Regions from separate parts of the Leuconostoc lactis genome, predicted to be linked through region 1. Evidence: riboswitches for the same ligand, from Rfam matches in the RefSeq annotation. Region 1 holds a riboswitch; the other holds the start of a gene.

Region 1 (11,755 bases):
ATCTGACCAGCCTGATGAACCATCCACCTCGATAATTTCGAGGAAAATCTGCGTAGCAGTTAACGGTATCACGAGTGTTCCGGGCATGTCCCGTGCATCCATTTCGATGGATGCTTTTTTTGTAGTCAAATCAGGCCAAAATACTATTATTTTTTTCATGTAAGCGTTATACTTAGTATATACCTACACTAACTAGAGGAGATTTCTTATGACAGCAAACTACAACAAAATTTTGGTTCCTATGGATGGTTCAAAAGAATCAGAAGCTGCACTTGTTCGTGCCATTGAATTGGCAAACGAAGCTGGTGATCAAGGTGTTTTGTCAATTCTAAACGTTATTGACACACGCGCCTTCCAAAATGTTGCAAGCTTTGACGACACAATGGTTGAAGCTGTTTCTGAAGAAACACGTAAGAGCCTTGAAAAGTACAAGCAACAAGCGCTTGATGCCGGTGTAAAGAACGTTGATTATCTCATTGAATACGGTTCACCAAAGGCTTTGATCGCTAAGGAAGTCCCTAACGAAGTCCATGCCGATCTTATTGTGATTGGTGCCACTGGTTTGAACGCTGTTGAACGCTTTGTTATTGGTTCAGTTACTGAATTCGTCACACGTACTGCTAAGGTTGATGTCTTGGTTGTTCGTGGCTAAACAGCAAAAAAAATAAGCCTAACGGCTTATTTTTTTTTGCTTAAATTTCAACTGTATCTAATTCAGCCAAATGCTTTTCAGCGGTTTGACGATTTGACAAATAGGCGGCGACATGTGCGTAATGTAACTGACGCTTGGCTTCAGCCAAATTACCACGTTTTTCTTCTACTTTCGCCAACAATTCGCTCAAGTCTGGCACCCAGAACAAATCAACGCGCTTACGTAATACCTGCAACGCTTCTTGCAAGAGTTCTGCTGCAAAATCCAAATCACCACGTTCAATCAAAAATTCAACATAACGTTGCCGCGCTTTCAACACAACATGAAATTCCAATTCATTTGCAGTGAGCAGATCTGGTTCGAGTTCAGCGGCTAATAAGAACTTTTCTGTAGCTGCTTTAATATCGCCTTGTAAGAAATAATTGGTTGCCATTTGACGATAGGCATAAAACACGTAGAAATCACCTAGTGATGGCGTCTTCTTATCAACTGCCAAATCAGTGTATTGAATCACTTTGGCAAAATCTTCACCCTTATAGCTTGCTTCTTCAGCTTTAAGAATATAGTAAGCTTGCAAAGTCGGCGCGTTTTGACTCAAGGCTTTTTCAAATTCTTCAAATTCTTTCAGGGCTTCATGCTTCATTTGCAAAACCACTTTGCCCAGTAATTCCTTAGCCTTTTGCGTCAAGAAATCACCCGACACAAATTCTGACATGTCGAGGTTCAAGCGATCTAGAATTGCTAACAAAACATCAGCATTTGGGACACGATTTTGATTTTCAACTAACGAAATCGTTGCTTGCGTTGTAATCCCTTCTGCAAGTTCGACTTGAGACAAGTGCATCTTCTTACGCGCTGCACGAATTGCCTTTCCGTCGAAACTGTCATTTTTTCCGTTCTTTACCATTAATTAAACTTCCCTATTTTTTCTTCACCTAATGTGACAAATTGATAACTTAACTTGGCATTCTTCTCGAATTCTTCAAAACCATAGGCGATCATCTTTTCAACAAGTGCCACATTATCAATATCTGAATAATCCCATAAGCGCTTAAACAATGACATGTTTGTAAAGCCTGGCAACGTATTTGGCTCACCCAAATAAGGGACATCGTTTTCATCTAGCAAAAAGTCCATCCGTGCTTCACCACGCAAGTTCAAAACTTTATAAGCCTTCAAAGCCATGTCCTTCACTTCTTGCGTGATGGCATCTGGCAACTTTGCTGGAATTTCAAATTCAACAGCAGAGTTATCCACAAACTTGTTGTTGTAATCATACCAGCCGTCACCATCACCCTGATTTGGTACGGCATGCGCGCCAATTTCTGAGACCAATGGTTCATCATTACCGATCACACCAACTTCAAGTTCGCGTGGGCCCTTGACTGCTTGTTCTACCAAGACTTTGTAGTCATATTGGAAAGAATCAGCCAACGCAGCTGCAAATTCCTCAGCTGTTGTGGCACGGGAAATGCCGACTGATGAGCCTTGGTTCGCCGCTTTAACGAAAACAACATCGCCAAACGTTGCCACAACCTTATCCCAAGTCCAATCTTTGGCTGTTTTTTCATCCAACACGACATAGTTGGTATTGCGAATGTTGTTAACAGTTAGCAATTCCTTCGTCATAGCCTTATCAAAGCTGACCGCATGACCACGCAGTGGCGCACCAACAAATGGCTTATTCAAAAGTCGAAAGAGTCCTTGCAATGTGCCATCTTCACCAAGATTACCATGCACGACTGGGAAGAAAATATCAAAGTCTCCTGCTTCACGTAAAGCACTAATGCGCGCCAACGGATCCGTCGTATCAACTTTGGCCATGAAAGCATCAACAATTGGTTGTTCGTCTTCTAAGGCCAACACGCGTTTTGAGCTTTCAGGGTCTAGAAAATAGCCATTTTGCGCAATTGCAAATACGGTAATATCGTACTTACCACTCGCTTCAATCGCTTGATAGTAGTTTTGGGCGGAACGCTTTGACACATCATGTTCAGAAGAATTTCCACCAAATAATAGGGCAACGTGTTTTTTTGTCATTGTATTTTACTCCGATTTTTATTATATCAATATGAGGTAATATTATGCAAGGTATATTCTATGTTAAGTAATCTTTTGTCTGTTCGACGTAGTTGTATATCGCGTCAGGAACAGCCTGTCGATCTGTCAATAAAATTGCGTGAAAGAAACGTGTTCGGTTATACAGTTGATGCCACCGCCCTTCTGATTGTGGCGCTTGCCGCGTCACCAAATCTTTCCGCCATAACTTCAAGGTTAACAGCAGATAGTCTTCGTAAATCGCATGTGTTTGCGCTGCTCGCAAGGCAACCTCAGCAATACGGTCGGTTTCTCCCATCACTAAGGGCTGGTGTAACTCGCGATAGCCCGCTAACATACTGGCCATTAAAAATAATTTGTCAGCCCGCATCAGCTTTGGCATCAACATGATTTCATTAACAGCATTGCCAATATGTGTAAACGCGTGCGCCCAACCATTGGTGCCAATGAACCCACGCGCATCACGCTCTAATGCCGCATATAGCGCAACCCGATTAATCACATAGTCTAATAAGTCATCAGACATAAAGGCCGTTTTTGTCCGCTGCGTAAATAACAAAAGTGACACTAACAACACACTAAACGATCGTCGATAAATCGCCGCATTGTTCACTTCAAAAATGTGCGCAAATAATTGCTCATCAGACACCAAATCAGTGATTAGCCACCGCATCTGTGACTCAGACACTAATTGATTTTGAATGATATCACTCAGGAAAAAAAACGCCCCCGTGTCGCGATACTTGGGCAATGGATTGGCCAACTGTGCTACTGCCAGACGTAACGTCTCATCCGGAACTGGTAGCAACTGCGCCTTCCCGCCATGGGCCTGCGCAGCTTCCTCTAGTTGTTGGCTATACGCTCGCATAGCAATCAAGGCTTGTTCACCGTCTACTGGCAACGCCACAGCAGTGACGGGTTGTGGCGACAACTCAGCAAGTATTTCAGCCATCATTTCCCCTAACGACTGGAAAATCTCACCATCACGCGTTTTATTTCTTAAAGCAATAAATTGTGTTTGTAGTTCGCTTAATGTCATCATTACATTGAAAACCCTGTCGACTCTTTAAAGGTCGCGTTCTGCTGCTGATAACCGATACTTAAAATCAGACCAATCCCTATCAAGTTACCCAGCAGCGATGACCCACCCTGAGAAATAAAGGGTAGCGGAATACCAGTTAACGGTAGCAAGCCGATATTCATCCCAATATTTTCAAATACGTGGAACAACAACATCATCACTACACCAGTAGCAATATACGCATAAAAAGCATTTTGCGCTTTAAATGTGGCCGCAATGAGACGATAAATCAAGATAAAGTACAGCGCGATGAGCAAAGCGCCACCAATAAAGCCAAAACTTTCACCAATTACTGAGAAAATCATATCAGACTCACGTACCGGCACATAGACCTTCAAATGGCCAAATCCTTGTCCGGTCAGTTGACCAGAGCCAATGGCCTTCAAACTTTGATACGTTTGATAACCTGATGATGACGTATCTTGATCCGGATGCAGCCAAGTCTGAATACGATCAAATTGATACAACTTGAAGCCCAACGCATCCAAAATATTTTTCCCAGTTGCTGATGTCACTAATGCCAGTAACGTAATTCCAATTGCCGCTGCTGCCGCAATAACGGGTCCCAGAATACGCCAAGTCACACCTGACACAAGGGCAACCCCACCAAAAATCGCCATAAATACAAGCAATGTCCCCAAGTCATTTTGCATCGCGATCAAAACGGCGACTGGTAAGAAGCATAACGCCATCTTACCTAACAATAACCAATCCGAATGGATGTCATGATGCTCATATTGACGATTGTGTTGGGCTACTACCCGACTCAACATCAGGATAAACGCTGGTTTCACCACTTCGGACGGTTGGAAAGAAACTGGCCCGAAAACAAACCAAGATTTAGCGCCGGTCGCTGCCGCCATCCCTCGGTTATAAAAAATTAAAACGGCCACCAGCAAAAATATGCCTAAGCCGTAAGCCACTGGCGCTAGCCGCCAGAGTTGAGAGGCATCAAATCGCAACAAGAAAGCAATAATAATTGCCCCCAAAATCCAAAACACCCCCTGCACAATTGTCGCTCTCAGAGCCGATTGCATCGTGCCATACTGTGAGTTGAGTGCTGCTTCGAAAATCGAACTCAGACCAATAATCATAAATAGCAAAAGAATTAAAATAATGCCCCAATCCAATTCTGAACCGGACGTACGATTACTCATTTGTCGTGAAGGTCGTTGCATGTTGATGTTACCTCGTTTTATGTACAAACCCTTATCATGTCTTAATGATAAGGGTTTTTCTGATTATTTTATTGATATAAGTTAAAACTTGCTAAAATAGCTTCAATTGCTTCATCTTGTGTTTTCGCTTGGTTAATCACTGCTTGCTGCCCAAAATAACCAACAAAACCACGGTCTGCAGGTGCAACGTAACCAATCTGTTTCTTGTCGATCAAGACTTGCGTTTGGTTCTCGACAACCACAAGCTCAACACCAAAATTTTGATTTTTCTTCCGCATATTACAATCCTTTACGCCCTGATTTCATGTGTTCAAGCAATGCCCCAGCGCCCTTAGCCACATTGTCTAGTGGTGAATCAGACACAACAACCGGTACTTCTAGCGCATCAGATAATAGTTGATCCATGCCGTGTAACAAAGCACCACCACCCGTCAACATGATACCACGATCAATAATATCAGCTGCTAATTCAGGTGGTAGCTTAGCCAAAACAGAATGCGTCGCACGAACAATTTGTTGCAACGTGTCATGAAGTGCTTCTTCGACTTCGTTCGAATTAATCGTAACCGTTTTTGGCATCCCTTCAAAATTATCACGACCACGTACTTCCATCGTCAATGGTTCATCGACCGGCAAGGCTGAACCAATTTGAATTTTGATTGTTTCCGCTGTGCGTTCACCAACAATCAAATTATGATGGCGCTTAAGGTAACCTACAATGTCAAAGTTCATTTTGTCACCGGCCACCCGAATTGATTCAGATACCACAATATCACCAAGTGATAGCACCGCAATATCTGAGGTTCCACCACCCATGTCAATGACCATTGACCCAACTGGCTTAAAGATATCCAATCCGGCACCAACAGCTGCAACCTTTGGTTCATATTCCAGATAAACCTTGGCGCCACCTGCTTTTTCTGCAGCTTGAATGATCGCCTTACGTTCGATTTCAGTGATGTTTGTTGGGGCGCAAATCATAATGTTAGGCTTTGACATGAAGCCCTTAACATTCAACTTATTCACAAAGTACGTCAACATGGCTTCGGTTACGTCAAAGTCTGAAATAACCCCATCTTTCAAGGGACGTACGGCCCGAATATTGCCAGGTGTACGGCCAACCATCCGGTAAGCTTCAGAACCCACTGCTAATACACGATCTGTTTTGTCATCAACTGCTACAACAGAAGGTTCGTTCAAAACGATACCCTTACCTTCTACATAAATGAGAACATTGGCTGTTCCCAAGTCAATGCCGATATCTTTTGCCATGTTTTGTCTCCAGTTTTTTTATTTTTATAAACGGGCGTACAACGCCGACTTGTCTACATAATCTAGTCAATTATACCACAGTTGCTAATCGTTTTTGAGCTACTTTCCAAATACCGTCGCTGGTAGGACAAGGATCCAATTCGTAATAGAAATAAAGAAACTCGCCACCAAATAGCCTAAAGCAATCGCCAAAATAATCTTTAAAAATCCGGCTTGTTTCGGTGTATATGGCATAAACTTGGCGAAATTAATTGGTTTAATCGTCCAAAACACAAAATACATGGCCAATACATTGAGACTCAGCATAACTATTGGATTCATGATGCCCCCCTTTTTTTGATCACATTATTGTAATCAATTATAACAATATGCACGTTACTTTTGTCACAGTAATAACCTGCAATAAAAAACAAGACACCAGTCCAATATGGTGTCTTGTTCTCTTTTATTTCTGCTGTGTCAAATCAACATCTTCCAATTTAACGATGTGTGTTTTGTGACGAATTTTGTAGCCAACGTATAATACTAGGAAGAACGGTACTGATAGGTAAGTCACCGCCAGCTTTTCTAGGTTAAATTGTGAAAAACTTGCCGGATCCTGACCAATAATCACGCCAATTGAAATCACTAGCGCAAATAGTGGGCCAAATGGGAACCATTTTGCTTTATATTTCAATGCATTCAAATCTTTTCCCTGTACAACGTAGGCACGACGGAAACGGTAATGAGACAGCGCAATACCAACCCAAGCGATGAATCCAGTCAAACCTGAAGCATTCACAAGCCAAGTATAAGCCACTGATCCACCCTTCGTGTTTGAAATGAAGGCCAATAAACCAATCGCTGTCGTCAAGAAGAGGGCCGCTACCGGTACCCCACGGGTTGACAATTTTGCAAAAATCTTTGGTGCCTCACCCTTACGTGCCATTGCATATAACATACGGGTTGAGGCATAAGAACCTGAATTAGCTGATGATACAATTGATGTCAAGATAACCGCGTTCATCAAACTGGCGGCAAAGGCAATTCCTGCATTTTTAAAGACAATTGTAAACGGTGATTCTGCAACATTTTTAGTTGATGCACTCAACAAGCTCGGATCACGGTAGTAAACCAAAGCTGAAATGACGAAAATGGCCATAATATAGAAAAGTAAAATACGCCAGAAAACTTGATTGATCGCCTTAGGCACAGACTTTTCCGGATCCTTAGCTTCACCAGCAGTAATCCCGATTAACTCCGTACCTTGGAACGAGAAGCCAGCCACAACAAAGACTGACAAAATAGCTTGCGGACCACCGACAAAACCATGGTTCCCAACAGATAGGTTTTTCATCACGTTAATATCTGAATGGATAACCCCAAAAATCGTGGCGACACCCACAATCAAAAAGGCAATAATTGTAATGACCTTTATCATTGACAGCCAAAATTCTGTTTCACCAAAGGCCCCCACAGAAAATAGATTAATGAAGAAAATGAACACCATTGCCACCGCTGAAAAAATCCACGATGGGGTATTGGGGAACCAAAAGTTTGACACCAAACCAACAGCCACAATATCGACGGCTAATGTAATCGCCCAGTTAAACCAGTAGTTCCAACCCATCGCAAAACCCAGTGCGGGGTCAACATAGCGGCCAGCATAATCAGAAAAAGAGCCTGATGTTGGTGAATAAGTTGCCATTTCACCTAAACTGGTCATTAAGAAATAGACCATGACACCAATTGCCAAATAGGCAACAATCGCTCCTGACGGACCAGCTTGGGCAACTGTCGCACCGGAAGCCACAAACAAACCTGTTCCAATTGAACCACCTAAAGCAATCATTGACACATGACGTGTCTTGAGATTACGTTTCATCTCACCATTATGTTCTGCCATTAACATTCTCCCTAATCGGGGCAAATAAAAAGCCCCTTTCTTGTAAATAGAAAGAGGTCTAAAAAGTTAGTTTATCGTAACTTTTCAAAGCACACCACGTCGCCGTGACAGTCTAACAACTATTCGTTGTTAGCCCAATCTCCCGCTGCCTTGCGAGAAATTTCGGCAACCGCCCCTTTCGCGTAAAATCACTGTTCTTGGCGAACTCATTTACGTTACTCATGTTGGTTGCAACCTCTTTGATAACTTGAATATCATATCATCTTTAAATTAAGGTGTCAATTTCTAATACACGACGCCAGTGTTTTGCATGTCGACGATATTGCTGTTCGCTCAATTGCCACCAAAAATACCCAAAGCATAGCGCCCCAAGTTCACTAGATAGCAGCATGCCATTTTGTTGCATGCGCGATAGCGCCATCAAACACCATCCGAACACAACCAGCAGCTGAATTCCCCACTGCCATTGCCAGTCAGCTGTTAGTCTTGGCACAATAATAGCGGCAATGACCGCCAAAATCTGAAACCACCAAACTAACAAAAGATCTGGCATCATTGATCCCATTTTGAAACCCTTATCCCAATAAGTGGTTAACACCATCGATAATAGCTCAACCACCAGCAGCCCTAGGACTTGCGTGGCAATTAACCAACCCATGGCAATTTTATAATTGACCAAGTAGAGCAAACCAGATAGGCCGATAATCCCAAACACTGCCAACCAGTAATGATTCAACAAGCTAGCAAAACCAATTCCTTGTTGCACGAGCTGTGGCATAAAATTATGCACCGCTAATTCTGCCCCATCATTCATGACATGCATAAACAACAAATTAAAACGTACCTGAATCGCTAAAATCAGAAACAAACCACCAAAAATCAACATGAGGCATTTTCTTAATTTATCCGGCTGGATTAACATGCTATTAACTCCCTTGTCTGTTGATCACAACAATTGTACCATTATAGCCAGTATCATTTGCTTAAATTCACGATCTGGCACTTTTTTAACCTTGTCTTTATATTCAAGTGTTATGATAATTATAATTGTGAGTCCTATCATATTGTTGAATATGATAGGCAAATCTAGCAACATTTTAGGAGACTTATTCATATGGATCCCCAATCAGATTCACGTACGCACCGATATCAAGCGCCAAAGCACAAGCTACGCAATCTGATTTTTATTGGTATTGCTATTATGACGTTTGTGATCGGCTGCTTTGCTTGGTTAACCATTCACAACACAAAAGGTGTCATCGACAAATCATATGCCGGTGCTGGCCTCACCAAATCACGTGATGTATCCGAAGTGATTAAAAGTGGTCGCCCAATTTCTGTTTTATTGTATGGTACGGATACTGGTGAATTAGGTCGCACCTATCGTGGGCGTACTGACTCCATGATGCTGTTGATCATCAACCCTAAAACTGAACAAACAACTATGATTTCGCTCCCTCGCGACGCCATGGTCTCAATTGCCGGTTATGAAAATACTTTCCCACAAAAATTGAACGCAGCTTACGCCTTTGGTTCCACAGCTACGTCAATTAAGACGGTGGAATCATTTTTGAACATCCCCATCGACTTCTATGCCCTCGTCAATATGGGTGGTCTAGCAACTATGGTTGATCAAGTTGGTGGTATTTCCGTAAAGTCACCACTTGATTTTACCTATAGTCAAGAAACTGCCCACAATTACGGGCCTAATCTCTACCGTTTCCATAAGAACAGTAACAAATATGAGCATTCTGACGATAACGGTGCGACTTGGTCCGCTTCCAAAACGGTTATGAATGGCGATGCTGCTCTGGCCTTTTCACGCATGCGTTACGGTGATCCGACTGGTGATTATGGTCGTCAGCAACGGCAACGCTTAGTTTTAGAAGGCCTCATCAAAAAGTCGGCCAATGTGTCCAGCTTACTCAATGACAAGTTCATGGCCACTATTTCTAAAAATGTGCGAACTGACCTGACGTTTGGTGATATGACAACAATGGCTAGCAAATATATTAAAGCTAAAAATCATATTACCACCGAACACATGCAAGGTGTGACCACCAATTATCCCGATGCTGCCGGTAACGATGTCTCTTATGAAGTGATACCACAAAAGGAAAAGCAACGGGTCACGGATCTCGCCAGAAAAGCCCTTGGTCTTAAAGCCGAGAAAACTGGCCGCCCTTACGGCGGTAAAATTCCATCAAGTCTCGCCAACATCGCAGCATCATTACGTCCAGTAGACGATAATAGTAGCGACGAGACCGATACAACCACAGCACAATAAAAGCACCATGCCAAATGGCTTGGTGCTTTTTTATTATGCTTTATCCAAAGTAATCAACGCCCATCGCATGACGGACATCTTTCATCGTCGCTTCCGCCACCACATTAGCACGTTCTGACCCTGTTTTTAACATCTCCAGAACCGCCGGAATGTCCTGAGCAAATCGTGCACGTCGTTCACGAATTGGTGCCATTTCGGCTTCCATCACGTCAATTAAATGCTTCTTAAGCTTCATGTCGCCTAGACCACCGGCCGTATAGTGTGCCTTTAATTCAGCCACGCGTTCTTTGTCGGGATCGAAAATATCAAGGTATGTGAAGACAACGTTACCCTCAACATGTCCCGGATCGTCAATATTGATGTGCAACGGATCAGTATACATCGCCTTCACTTTTTTGGCCAATGTATCGGCATCATCAGAAATATAAATCCCGTTGCCCAATGATTTAGACATCTTAGCATTACCATCAATACCAGGTAAACGCCCTTGTCCCTTCGGTGGAAAGACACCGACTGGTTCAACAAGGACATCAGATTGGTAGGCATTGTTAAATGACCGTACCAGTTCACGGGCTTGTTCTAACATTGGTTCCTGATCATCCCCAACCGGCACTTTCGTGGCGCGGAAAATGGCAATATCAGCAGCTTGTGACACCGGATAAGTTAAGAACCCAGCGGGGATTCCTTCACCAAAGCCTTTTTGTGAAATTTCTGCTTTCACGGTCGGATTACGTTGTAGACGTGCTACCGACACCAAGTTCATAAAGTATTCTGTGAGTTCAAATAGCCCTTTGATTTGTGATTGTACAAAAATCGTTGTTTTCGTTGGATCAATCCCAACTGCCAAATAATCCAAAGCAACTTCTGTTAGTGATTGTCGAATTTTTTCTGGATTACGCGCATTATCTGTAAAGGCTTGCGTATCAGCAATCATCACAAATGGTTCATATTCGCCTGAATTTTGCATTGCCACACGATTTTTTAATGACCCAATATAATGACCGATATGCAACTTACCAGTTGGTCGATCACCTGTTAAATAAATTTCTTTAGACATTTTAACTTCCTCTATTAAAAACGTGCAGTATGCACTCTATCTCTTATTATACGGTAAATTTCACAATGTTCATAGCCAAAAAGATTAAAAATACCCTTGACTTAAAATGTGATAAACATTAGAATTATATCATTATATGACGATAGGAGATCGATACGATGAAATATGCAGTAGTTGGCGCAGGCGCAATGGGATTGCGATACGGTATTCTCCTTCAGGAAAATGCAGGTGTCCCAGTAGACTTTGTTGAACCTACCCAGGCGAGTTTAGATAAGATTCGTGCGC
Region 2 (11,755 bases), 690 kb from region 1:
TCAAGGTCAATTGTTCATCCAGGCCACCAAAATACACGGTTTGTTGCGCAATGTAGCCCGGTAAGCGCAGCGCATGTACGGGAACAGCATCAATGACTTCACCACGTGCTGGCCCTGTCGTTGTTGGCTCTGGATCACGTTGACGTGCAGCAGCAATGCGCTTAGCTGTTGTCACAGCTGTCCCCGAAGGGGCATCGATTTTCTTAGGATTATGCGCTTCAACAATTTCGACATCCGGAAAATACTGCGCTGCTAACTCGGAAAATTGCATGAGTAACACAGCTGACAAACTAAAATTAGGGACAATTAATACCCCACCACCAGCTGCACGTGCCCGTAAATCAGCTACTTGGTCATCTGTTAGTCCCGTCGCACCAATGACAACGGCCATATCATGTGCAATCGCCCACACAGCATTGTCATACACCGTTGCTGGTGTACTCACATCCAAAAAAATATCTGCTGGTTGATCAATTTCTGATAGGGCTGTCCAAACTGGATAGGCACTGTCATGTGCGTGCCCACTTAAAATCCCCACAATTTCAAATGCTGAATCCATCAAACCGGTTTGAATCGCTTGGCCTAATTTACCAAAGCCACCAGCCAAAATAACGCGCGTCATGCCTTTGCCTCCAATCGTGTCGTTAATTGTTGTGTTTCATCAGCTGTTAACGGTAGAATAGGCAGCCGAGTGATGTTGTGCAACAAGCCTTGTTCAGCCAACTTGGCCTTCACCGGTGCGGGGGATGGCCAATGAAATAAAGCAGTCATTTTAGGGGTTAATTGACGCTGAATTTGGCCAGCTTGACGCCAATCGCCTGCTAACATAGCCGTAAATAAGGCCGTCATCTCATCCCCATATAAGTGCGCTGCAACAGAAATTGTCCCGGCACCCCCCAGGCTAAATGCGGCTAAAGTTTGCGCATCTTCACCTGTGTAAACGGCAAAATCCTCGTGCTGAGTCAATTCAACTTCCGCTCCGATAAATTCAGCCGACGTGGTTTCCTTAATGGCATTAATATTGGGGTGTTGTGCTAACTGCACGACACTGTCAACCGTCAAACCAACGGCAGAACGTCCCGGAATATTATACAGCATGACCGGTTTTGTCGCGGCATCAGCAATGGCGCTAAAATGGGCAATCATGCCGGCTTGGCTTGGCTTGTTGTAATAAGGGGTCACAGCCAAAATGGCATCAATACCCGAAATGGCACTTAATTCACGCGCCATTTCAACAGATTCTGCCGTATTATTGGTTCCCGCATTCGCAATCAATAAGACACGATCACCAACATAACTGGCAATAAATTCTGTAACGGCCAACTTTTCATCATGGGTCAAAGTTGGGGACTCACCAGTTGTCCCAGCAATAACCAGACCTTGTGTGCCATGCGCCAACAAATGATCAATCACTTTCGTCAGTGCTGCATAATCAATTTGGCCGACTTGATCAAACGGTGTGACCACTGCCGTGATCAGCTGAATATTTTCGTACATAACTTTTCCTCTAAAAATTCCAAGCACTGGTTACTAGGTATTACGCTGAAACTGTCATCCGCCAAATTAAAAAGTCTTTTAAGGCTTCAAATCCGGGGACCAACGCTGCTTCATCAATCGACAATTCCGGACTATGTAAGGGATGGGTATCATTGACACCAAGCCACAACATCACGCCGGGGATGTGCTGCAACAAGTAGCCAAAATCTTCGCCGGTCATGCCTGGTTGCGCCACTTGGAAGTCAATATTATCTGCCTGTTGCATAAATGCCATCATTTGTTGTGCTAAGACTGGATCATTTTCAACCGGTAAATAACTGCCACTTTCTAGTTCAACCGCAATCTCTAAATCATTGGCTAAGGCAACGCCATCAATAATTTGACGAATACGACGAATCATGATGTCAAGGCCAGCTTGCGTCATACTCCGGACAGTACCTTCAAAATGCACAGTATCCGGAATCACATTATTAGCAATGCCACCATTAATCACCCCAATACTCACCACCCCACCTTGCATGGGATCAACCGAACGCGACACCACCGTTTGCAATTGCAAAATTAATTCTGCAGCAGCGACAATCGGGTCTTTGACCAAATGGGGATAAGCCGCATGACCACCTTGCCCATGAATCGTGACTTTAAGTTCAGCCGTGCCGGCAAACAAAGTGCCTGGGCGCGTACTCAATACCCCTGCCGGTAAATCAGGCTGATCATGGATCCCATAAAATTCATCTGGTCGCCATTCGCCTTCAAACAAGCCAAGATCATAAGCTATTTTCCCACCACTCATCGCTTCTTCAGCTGGTTGAAAGAAGACAATCAAATTATCTTTGGGCTGATGCTGACTGAAGTATTGCACAATGGCTAAAGCAATACTCATATGGACATCATGGCCACACGCATGCATGTTACCCGGATGCGTTGACGCAAATGGTAACCCCGTCGCCTCTGTCACTGGCAACGCATCAATATCTGTCCGATAACCAATCGTGCGCTGTGGGGCTGTTCCCTGTATACGCACCAAAATAGCCGTTGGCAACGCATCAACCGTTCGAATGGTCATCGTGTCATTTTGCCAAGATTTTAGTTGTTTTAACAAATAATCATGCGTTTTGTATTCTGCTAAGGCCAATTCTGGAATTGCATGTAAGTCTCGTCGATAGGTGCGTATGGCCGATGAAATGTCTGCTGTGTCCTGCATTATAGTCCTCTCAAAGCATCAATTAAAGCTGTTTTCTGTTGGGTTTGTGCATCAATTTTTTTGATCACTTTCGCCGGTACACCAGCCACTACGGTGTTGGCTGGCACATCTTTGGTCACAATGGCACCAGCCGCCACCACGGCACCATCACCAATCTGAACGCCTTCAATGACAACGGCGTTTGCCCCAACCAATACATTGTCACCAACACGGACGGGTTCTGCTGAAGCCGGTTCAATCACCCCGGCTAATACGGCACCAGCGCCAATGTGTGAATTTTTACCCACAATAGCACGACCACCTAAGATGGCCCCCATGTCAATCATCGTGCCAGCACCAATTTCCGCGCCAATGTTGATGACTGCGCCTAACATAATCACGGCATTATCCCCAATCGTAACCTGATCTCGAATAATTGCCCCCGGTTCAATGCGGGCATTCACAGCCTTTTTATCGAGCAATGGAACTGCTGAATGACGTGCATCATTTTCAATATAAACATTTTCTGCCGGTAAATTAGCAATCAGTGGCGCAATATCAGCCCAATCGCCAATCAGTTGCCCAAATGACACCCCGCCAAATTGTTGTACCGTTACCGGAATTTCACCGGCTAAGACCCCTTTATAAGTTACTTTCACGGGCGTGACTTTTTTAGCATTGGCGATGAAATCAATCAATTCTTGGGCTGCATTTTCTGTCGTTGTCATGTTTTTTATCCTCTTATGATTCTTCTGGTGTGCTTGCAAGGTCATAGTCACGATCTAACGCGACGATATCGGCATAAGTTTCCCGCGCCACAACCACTTGATGTGCGCCATTTTCCACGAAAACCACTGCTGGTCGTGGATTGCGGTTGTAGTTGGAAGCCATGGCATAGCCATAGGCGCCAGTTGCTTGAACAGATAGGATGTCGCCAGGTTTGGTTTGCGGTAACGCTTGTTCCCAAACTAACACATCCCCTGATTCGCAATATTTACCAGCGACACGCACAACTTCAGTCGTTGGCGCATTTGGATCATTGGCTAACACCGCATCGTAGTTCGCTTGGTAAAGGGCTGGTCGAATATTATCCCCCATGCCCCCGTCAACGGCGAGATACTGGCGTAAATCCGGAATATCCTTGCGTGAGCCAATTGTATAAAGTGTTTGCCCGGCTGGTCCAACAATCGAACGCCCTGGCTCAATCCAAATTTCCGGCATTGGCCATGCAAATGCTTCAGCTTTTGCTTTCAGTGTGGCAATGATTGCTGCTGCATAGTCGCTTTCAGGCAATGGCGTATCATCATCGGTATACCGAATCCCAAAACCACCACCCACGTTAATGACGGCTGGGGTCCAACCCCAACTATGGGCTGTTTCGGCCAGTAAAGCGGCGTTCTTTTCAAAGCCCGTGACGTCAAAAATCTGTGACCCAATGTGGGCATGTAAGCCACGTAAATTAAGGTTTGCATCCAGTCGTGCAATCTCATAGGCACGTTTTGCTTGACCAGTCAATAAATCAAAGCCAAATTTAGAATCTTGCTGACCAGTGCTAATGAATTCATGGGTATGCGCTGAAATACCTGGTGAAATACGCAGTAGAATGGCTTGTTGTACTTGTTGCGTAGCGGCAATTTCTGACAACCATTGCAACTCTAAGAAGTTGTCAACAATAATCGTCCCCACGCCAGCACGTACCGCCATCGTTAGCTCATCCCAACTCTTATTATTGCCATTAAAGCTCAGATGGGCTGGTGGAAAACCTGCTGCCAGGGCCGTGTATAATTCACCCCCCGATACAATATCTGCGTGAATACCTTCTTGCTGGGCAACTTGATAAATGGCCTTCGTTGAGAACGCCTTTGAGGCATAACTCACAACATATGGGACATCTTCGCGCTCAAAAATTGCTTTAAACGCACGCATCGTCTGACGGATTTTAGAGACGTCGTAAACATATAACGGTGTGCCATAAGTGTCGGCCAATGCAACGGCATCGACGCCATCAATGGTCAAATGTGCTTGTGCGTTTGTTGAATAATCCATATACCTTCTCCACCTTAACGATGCCCTAATTGTTAACATAAAAAGCCTTCTGTTCGAGACATGGTCACGGACAAAAGGCTTCTAAAGCTTGCATTTTTGACAGTTTCCATAGCTCACCGTTATTTCTAACGACAGTCTAATAGTTCTTAACCATTAGCCCAACAAACTAACTTTGTAGTGTTAGTTCATTTCGGCGATTTCCCCTTTGACTTACCCTCCCAATTGCTACAACAATTCAGATAAGCGACTCCTGTCAATCGCAACCTCTATGTGAAATTAAATTTTATGTTGTTATTATAATAGCTTATGCATTTAAAAATGTCAAATTTTTAATTTAATATGGCGTGTCAATGAAAGTTAATCCTAATTCTTTGCCATATTTTTGAATCGTCGCTTCTGATAAATTCATTTCAAAAGCTAAATCAATATAACTCGTCATACCGGCGTTAAATAAGGCGAGTACTTTGGCCTTACGCTCATCTTTCCCAATTGCTGCCTCTGTACCAAGCGCTTGTACGCCATGGCCAACGAGTGCTTGGCTCGCTTCACTTTTCGGCTTGTCATCACGTTGATCGCGTTCACGATAAGCTTGCGCAGCGGCTTTGATGTCTAATTGTTCGACTGTGACATCCGTCGTGATGTCGCTGGCTTTTTTAAATTGGTAATTCAAGATCATTCCTCACACTTGGGCACGTTGTATCATCGCTTGCCCATCAACAGGGGCAAAAACGCCATTCTCATAAACGGTTGTCAAGAGGTCTTCTCCTGGTTCGCTTTGTGATACCGTGACAATTTGGCCATCTCGGCGAATCACTTTAAGTAGTCCTGCTTTTGACGCTTTTGAAGCATCCGTTTTAGGCTTCTTTTGGATATTGATGTGCTCACCAGTGGCTGTCTCCGCATAGGCTGCTTTGATGGCAAAGCGTGCTGTGTCTCGAGTAAAGCCTTCTTGTAACAAACCACCACCAGAGCCAACTACCAAATTATCCGCTGACCAACCAGCAGCCATCAAGGCTTCATAAAGGGCAATAATCGTGTCTGCTTTCATACCATCGCCTTGAATAATGCCGACATTATGTTGCAAAACGCGATAACCTTTGGCATTTGTCGTCGTCCCAAAAATTTCAGCAAGCAGGTCGAGCACCTGCAAATCAATCGTTAACGGATCGCCAGAATCTGGTCTGAGAACAATTCGACCCTCACGTGCCATAATGCGTTCTTTAATTTCTGGTGACCCAATCACATTTTTCACAAAATTGAGCGCATCGTATGAATCGATGACAATAGATAAAATAGCATCATCCGGTGCCCGATCCAATTGCGCATGGACATAAGCGAATTCACCAGCGTCAGCACCGTATGACGTCGCCACCGAATGTTCCGTTGCCCAGACAGACAAAGCGCGTCCAGGCACGCCATAAACTGATTCCAAATACGCCGAAGCTGCCATGTTATCAGAGCCACGGAAGTGCAACAAATGGGCAGCACCACCCCGTTTAGCAGATTCTAACGACGTCGCACCACGCAATCCAAAATCATTAACCGCCAGCGCCACATTGGCTGGCGTGCCCGATTGTTCAAATAACGGGGTTAACCGTTGCCGAATGACCATTGAATTCGTGGCAATGGTTGTTGGGTACCACACGTGCATCAAAACGTCTTCTAACGCGTTCAAACTGGTGGCAAACCAATCAGCCGTCGACTCAATCGTAAAGAGCGCATTGCCCACTGGCACCGTCATGCCTTCAGGTAATGCTTTAATTTTAACGGGGAAATAACCAAGATCACGGACTTTTTCCCAAACTGAGCGATTAAAAAAAGCTGATGTGCCAAACGTGAGCTCACTCACACGAGCCGCTTCATCAATCATCTCATCCGTGATGGGTTGGCGGAAATAGGCGTCCAAAATCATTTGCAAGCCAAACCAGCTCACCTGTTCATATTGGCCGCCAACGCGCGCTTCGCCATAAGAATATAATTTTGTTAACTGGGCAGGATACTGTAAATGGTGGGTTAATTTATAGGCATCCGTTGCCAAAATGACATTTTCCGTCATGCTTTTATCTCCGGTAAGTCTGTCGCGATTAACTCACGGGTAACATCGCGATAATCGTCGCCGTGTAGGCGTAACAAGCGCCAATCATAGACTTTGTCATCATCAAATTCATCAATATAAGGTTCGAATTCGCCTTCCGTTTGCAAAATCAAATACCCTGCAAAGGCAGCGACAAATTCGTCATTAGAAGCCACCACGCGCGTGAGTTTGCCGTCATGGAAGAAACCAACTGCGAGTTGGTCGCCTTGCCATTGACCTTCAACAGCCCACTTTAACGTAATCCAATCTGACATTGTCAAACCAAGATTCAATAAATAATCAATCGACAAACGAATGTGAATCGGATGTGATTTGGTTTGGGCTTCAATGCCTTGGGCATCGAGTTGACTTGAAAAAATGCCAACTAACGCTTCCAATTCTGCAACCGTTGGCAAACTGGCATCATCTTGCCATTCTTTGACCAAATCAACGTTAACATCCAAGGCGTCCGCAATTTCTTGTGTGGTAATGTGTGTTAATTGTTGTAATTTTTCAATATTATTCATTTTTATACTGTAGCGTTGCGACACTAACGTTTGTACGTCGGCCGACAACTTTCCCCAATCTTTATAGTCACTCCTTAAATTATAGCACTGATCACGATGTGCCCATAAAAAAAGTCACGATTGACAGGCATTGTCATCGCGACCCATGATTTTTCAAAAAACCAGCATGAATTACAAAATGTGGAAATTTGTGTGAAAGAAAGTAGTTTTAGACAGTCTTACGACCGATCAACAAGCGTAATTCATGTTGGGTCAACGCACTATGCGCTGTATCTAAAATTTATCACATTTATTGTATTTTTGTCAAAAATTGTCTAAAAAACACCTCACCATACGCCAAGAAAACGGCCTCATAGCAAGCATGATTGCCCCTAATACAGCCAATATAAAGGCAGTTGACGGCCGATCAAATACGGTAGTATAATGGCTTGTTGTAGCGTGACAAGCGCATCTTCAGGTTATGTTATCGCAACATAACCTGTATTATTTTTAATAAATTGCTCAACGTTTATCAATAACCAGTCATCATGTGCTGAGCAACCACATTAAAAGGCTTTGGGAGTGAGAAAATATGAGAGGCATGTTATCTTTACTTTGGCTCATAACCTTGATTGTATTGGTGGTATTTTTTGTACTATTGATCATTTTTGTGATCGATAAAGTTAAGCAGCGTGACAGTAGCGTCAGTGGCCGCGCATTGATCACAACGCTTGTTATGAGTCTGATATTGTTAGTGACCACGTGCGGCGCAGATGTTGTGGCCAAGACAGCCCGCGGCATATCATCACATGTTGAAAAATCTGACAACTTAGCTGTGTCATCTGATGATGACAGTACCGCTAGTCATGGTTCTGAAATTGATGTCGATGTGGAACCTGATGATAATATTCATACGCTAACCGAGGTGTCACCTAATATTAGCAATAATGAACCCATTGCCTATCGCACAGACATCCCGTATGAGAAAATTGCCCACGCCCCAGCTGATTTCGCTGGCGAAAAGATGCAATTTGGCGGTAAAGTGGTCAAACTTGTGCCAACTGATGGTGATGATAAAGTCCAGCTTGCAGTCAATGACAACCCCAACAACTTATTGATTGTTGACGTGGATCAAGATTTACTGAGCGGTTCAAACCTATCAGAAGGTCAACAAGTGACTTTTTCTGGTGTGATTGAAGGGATCGAAACTTATCAAACAGATCAAGGTGATAAAGTAACCGCCCCATCGATGGACGCTAAAATCATTAATTACCAAGCAAGTAACTAAACACACTCATGCCCGTTTGGGCGTACATAGCTAAAACTTACCAGACTCACGTCCTAGCACCACTGCAATAAAAAAAGCCACCTGGCGGTGGCTTTACTTGTTGTCATTTTCTTTTGCAATTTGCTTAGCGCGGTGGTTAATCACCATTGAACGAATAATACTGATAATTGTTGGCAAGATTGTCACAAAGGCAATACCAATAATGATGATTGAGAAGTTGTCTTTCACAAATGGAATATTCCCAAATAGGTACCCTGCACCTGTGGCAATGAAGCTCCATGAAAAGGCCGCAATCAATGTATTTCTGAAGAAATGACTGAATGGGAATTGACTAATACCGGCTACCAAAGGCACAAACGTCCGGACAATTGGCATATAACGACCAATGATAATGGCCATCGCCCCATGCTTTTCAAAGAAGCCTTCGGCTTCACGAATATGTTCTTCTTTAATAAAACGACGCATGAATGGGTGCTGAAGTAGCTTAGATCCACCCGTCCGACTAATCCAAAAGTTCAAGGTGTCGCCAGCCACCGCGGCAACGAAGAACAACACCATAAACACCCAGTGATTAAGGCCAGCTGCAATTCCGGCTGGCGTTGCGGCAACGGCCCCAGCAGCGAAAAGCAAGGAATCACCTGGTAAAAACGGCATAATGATAGCGCCTGTTTCAACAAAAATAATAGTAAACAAAATTAAATAAGTCCATGGTCCAAATTGTGTCACCAAACTGGCAATATGGCTATCAATATGGAGGATGAAATCAATCAGAAACATGTATTTTTTGTGTACTGCCCAGCAATAAAGTTGCGCGTACACTTCTCCTATACGTTATTTTTTTGAATAAAATAAGTGTACCATAAAAATATTTTTTCGTGCTAAACTCCGATACCAACTTGTGATTACATTTTCAATTTTGCCAAACATACGGTAAGATATATAGATAGACACGGTCAGTCATTGTGTTAAAAATGATACAGTTGACTGACGCCTATGTCGAGTTAATTTGGATAAAATCCCAAGGAGAAAACACCATGAACGAAGCAAAGCTCATTCAAGATCTTGAAGAAATCAATCGCAATGTCGACAACAGCAAAAAGTTGCCAGGTGCAAAGAACGTCTACCTCGCTGCTGGTTGGTTCTCTGACAAGCAAGAAGAGCTCCTAAAAGACGCTTTTATTAAGTTAAGTGCGAACCCTTCTATCGCTCACATTCACGTACCGCTTTTGCACCAATATGGCGGTGTCGCTTTAGGTGAATCAAACAATGAACCAGGTTTTGAATGGGGTGCTATGACTTATAAGGCTGATATTAAGGCCATTGATAACTCAGATATTACGGTTGCCGTGTTTGAAGCCGCAAATCCAGACAGTGGGACAGCAATGGAATTAGGTTATTCTGTTGCTTCTAACACACCTGTTGTGTCTGTTTTTGATGGTAACCTTGACGAACACCCAATTAACTTGATGCTTTCTTTCGGTACTGATGCGCATGTCACATCAACTGCCGAACTAGCTGATTATGATTTCTTTGACATCACACCAAACCGCTATATGGGTAAGTTGATCTAAATTTAAGATGTCAAGTATAAACACTTGACACGACTTTTGAAAAACCTATTGACAAAAGCGTTAAATTTCGATAAACTTGACTAGTTGATAAATTGAAACGAAAGGAGGTGCCATTATGGCTACCCCATCAAACAAGAACTCTAAGTCTCACAAGCGTAACCGCCGCGGACACATCGGTTTGAATGTTCCTAACATTTTGTTGGATCAAGCAACTGGTGAATACCGTGTTGCCCACCGTGTTTCACCTTCTGGTGTTTACAACGGCAAGCAAGTTGCTGAAAAGAAGTAATATTGCAAATTAACCCATACCGCAAGGTATGGGTTTTTGTTTTCCCTGCTATTGCCCAACTTAACACAAACAACAAACACATTGCGATTATGTGGTAAAATAGTGTCATGACAATTACAATTAGAGAAGCAGCGGTTGACTCTGTCGAAGCCGCCAAACTGATGCGCCGTAAAGGCGCAAACCGTATTGAATTAAGTGCCGATCTTGAAGTTGGTGGGGTAACCCCAGATACACGGACAATCATTGATACCCTAATGGCAATCGATGATGTGCCAGTCATCATTATGGTTCGACCACGACCAGGTGATTTTGCCTACAATGACCTAGAATTACAACAAATGCAGGACAGTCTCCAACAAATTGCTGATGTTGGTGGCCAATATGTCACCTTTGGGGTTGTCCGCGACCAACAATTAGATCAAACAGCCATGACCCAACTCATTCAAGTGGCCACTGACTTAGATTTAGAAGTTGTTATGCATATGGCTTTTGATGCCATCGCCGTTGACGCGCAACCGGCCGCAATGTTTTGGTTGGCTGACCAGGGTGTCAAGCGTATTTTAATGCACGGTGGTCCACTTGCAACGCCGATCTTTGACTGCGTGCCACACCTGCAAACACTCGTTAACACGGCCCCTGCCGGCCTTACCATTTTACCAGGCGGTGGCATCACCCCTGACAATGCCCAACGCTTAGCGGATTCATTAGGTGTCACAGAAGTTCATGGATCTCAAATTGTTTAAACTTACAAGCTTGACTGGTCACTTTAACATTTGTGTGAAGTGACTTTTTTATATCACACCTTTCAGTCGCGCATACGTGGCCAATATTAAGAAAAACGAGGACGTTACAATGCCATTAGACGGGCTATTTACCCATGCTTTAGTGCATGAATTTAACACATTACTGACCGGTGGCCGGATCACAAAGGTCCACCAACCCTACCCGAATGAAATTGTGCTCGTTGTGCGCAATAATGGGACTAACTATCCCCTCCTCTTAAGTGCCCATCCAACCTATTCTCGAGCGCAAATCACACGGATTCCTTACGAAAATCCACAAACAGCCCCAAACTTTGTGATGTTTTTGCGTCGTTACCTCGAAGGGGCAAAACTCCAAAAAATCGAACAAATTGCCAATGATCGGATTATTAACTTTTATGTCAATGCCCGTAACGAACTCGGTGACATCGAAGAAATTCGCTTAACTTTGGAAATGATGGGTCGCCACTCCAACCTATTCTTAGTGCGGGAACACGATCAACGTATTTTAGAATTGATTAAACATGTGCCAGCTGATCA

What was found. Region 1 has a riboswitch for lysine ahead of FGL80_RS03685 (amino acid permease). Riboswitches for the same ligand answer to the same signal wherever they lie in the genome.
Region 2: another riboswitch for lysine. It lies ahead of lysA (diaminopimelate decarboxylase); the one in region 1 lies ahead of FGL80_RS03685 (amino acid permease).

Annotation. Positions count from the first base shown of each region.
Region 1 is NZ_CP042420.1:723,682-735,436, reverse strand. It holds gene FGL80_RS03730 (hypothetical protein) at 1-159, opposite strand, end outside; gene FGL80_RS03725 (universal stress protein) at 209-652, shown strand; gene FGL80_RS03720 (helix-turn-helix domain-containing protein) at 693-1,559, opposite strand; gene FGL80_RS03715 (D-alanine--D-alanine ligase family protein) at 1,559-2,692, opposite strand; gene FGL80_RS03710 (DUF2785 domain-containing protein) at 2,751-3,752, opposite strand; gene FGL80_RS03705 (FtsW/RodA/SpoVE family cell cycle protein) at 3,752-4,969, opposite strand; gene FGL80_RS03700 (DUF2969 family protein) at 5,038-5,247, opposite strand; gene mreB (rod shape-determining protein) at 5,249-6,241, opposite strand; gene FGL80_RS03690 (DUF1146 family protein) at 6,341-6,562, opposite strand; gene FGL80_RS03685 (amino acid permease) at 6,687-8,126, opposite strand; lysine riboswitch at 8,206-8,374, opposite strand; gene FGL80_RS03680 (hypothetical protein) at 8,392-9,048, opposite strand; gene FGL80_RS03675 (LCP family protein) at 9,241-10,413, shown strand; gene trpS (tryptophan--tRNA ligase) at 10,454-11,470, opposite strand; gene FGL80_RS03665 (ketopantoate reductase family protein) at 11,629-11,755, shown strand, end outside.
Region 2 is NZ_CP042420.1:31,745-43,499, forward strand. It holds gene dapB (4-hydroxy-tetrahydrodipicolinate reductase) at 1-622, opposite strand, end outside; gene dapA (4-hydroxy-tetrahydrodipicolinate synthase) at 619-1,497, opposite strand; gene FGL80_RS00155 (N-acetyldiaminopimelate deacetylase) at 1,538-2,701, opposite strand; gene dapD (2,3,4,5-tetrahydropyridine-2,6-dicarboxylate N-acetyltransferase) at 2,701-3,408, opposite strand; gene lysA (diaminopimelate decarboxylase) at 3,422-4,726, opposite strand; lysine riboswitch at 4,828-5,003, opposite strand; gene FGL80_RS00170 (hypothetical protein) at 5,061-5,396, opposite strand; gene FGL80_RS00175 (nicotinate phosphoribosyltransferase) at 5,406-6,782, opposite strand; gene FGL80_RS00180 (XRE family transcriptional regulator) at 6,779-7,327, opposite strand; gene FGL80_RS00185 (hypothetical protein) at 7,899-8,594, shown strand; gene FGL80_RS00190 (VTT domain-containing protein) at 8,688-9,371, opposite strand; gene FGL80_RS00195 (nucleoside 2-deoxyribosyltransferase) at 9,629-10,165, shown strand; gene rpmF (50S ribosomal protein L32) at 10,281-10,454, shown strand; gene FGL80_RS00205 (copper homeostasis protein CutC) at 10,562-11,197, shown strand; gene FGL80_RS00210 (NFACT RNA binding domain-containing protein) at 11,307-11,755, shown strand, end outside.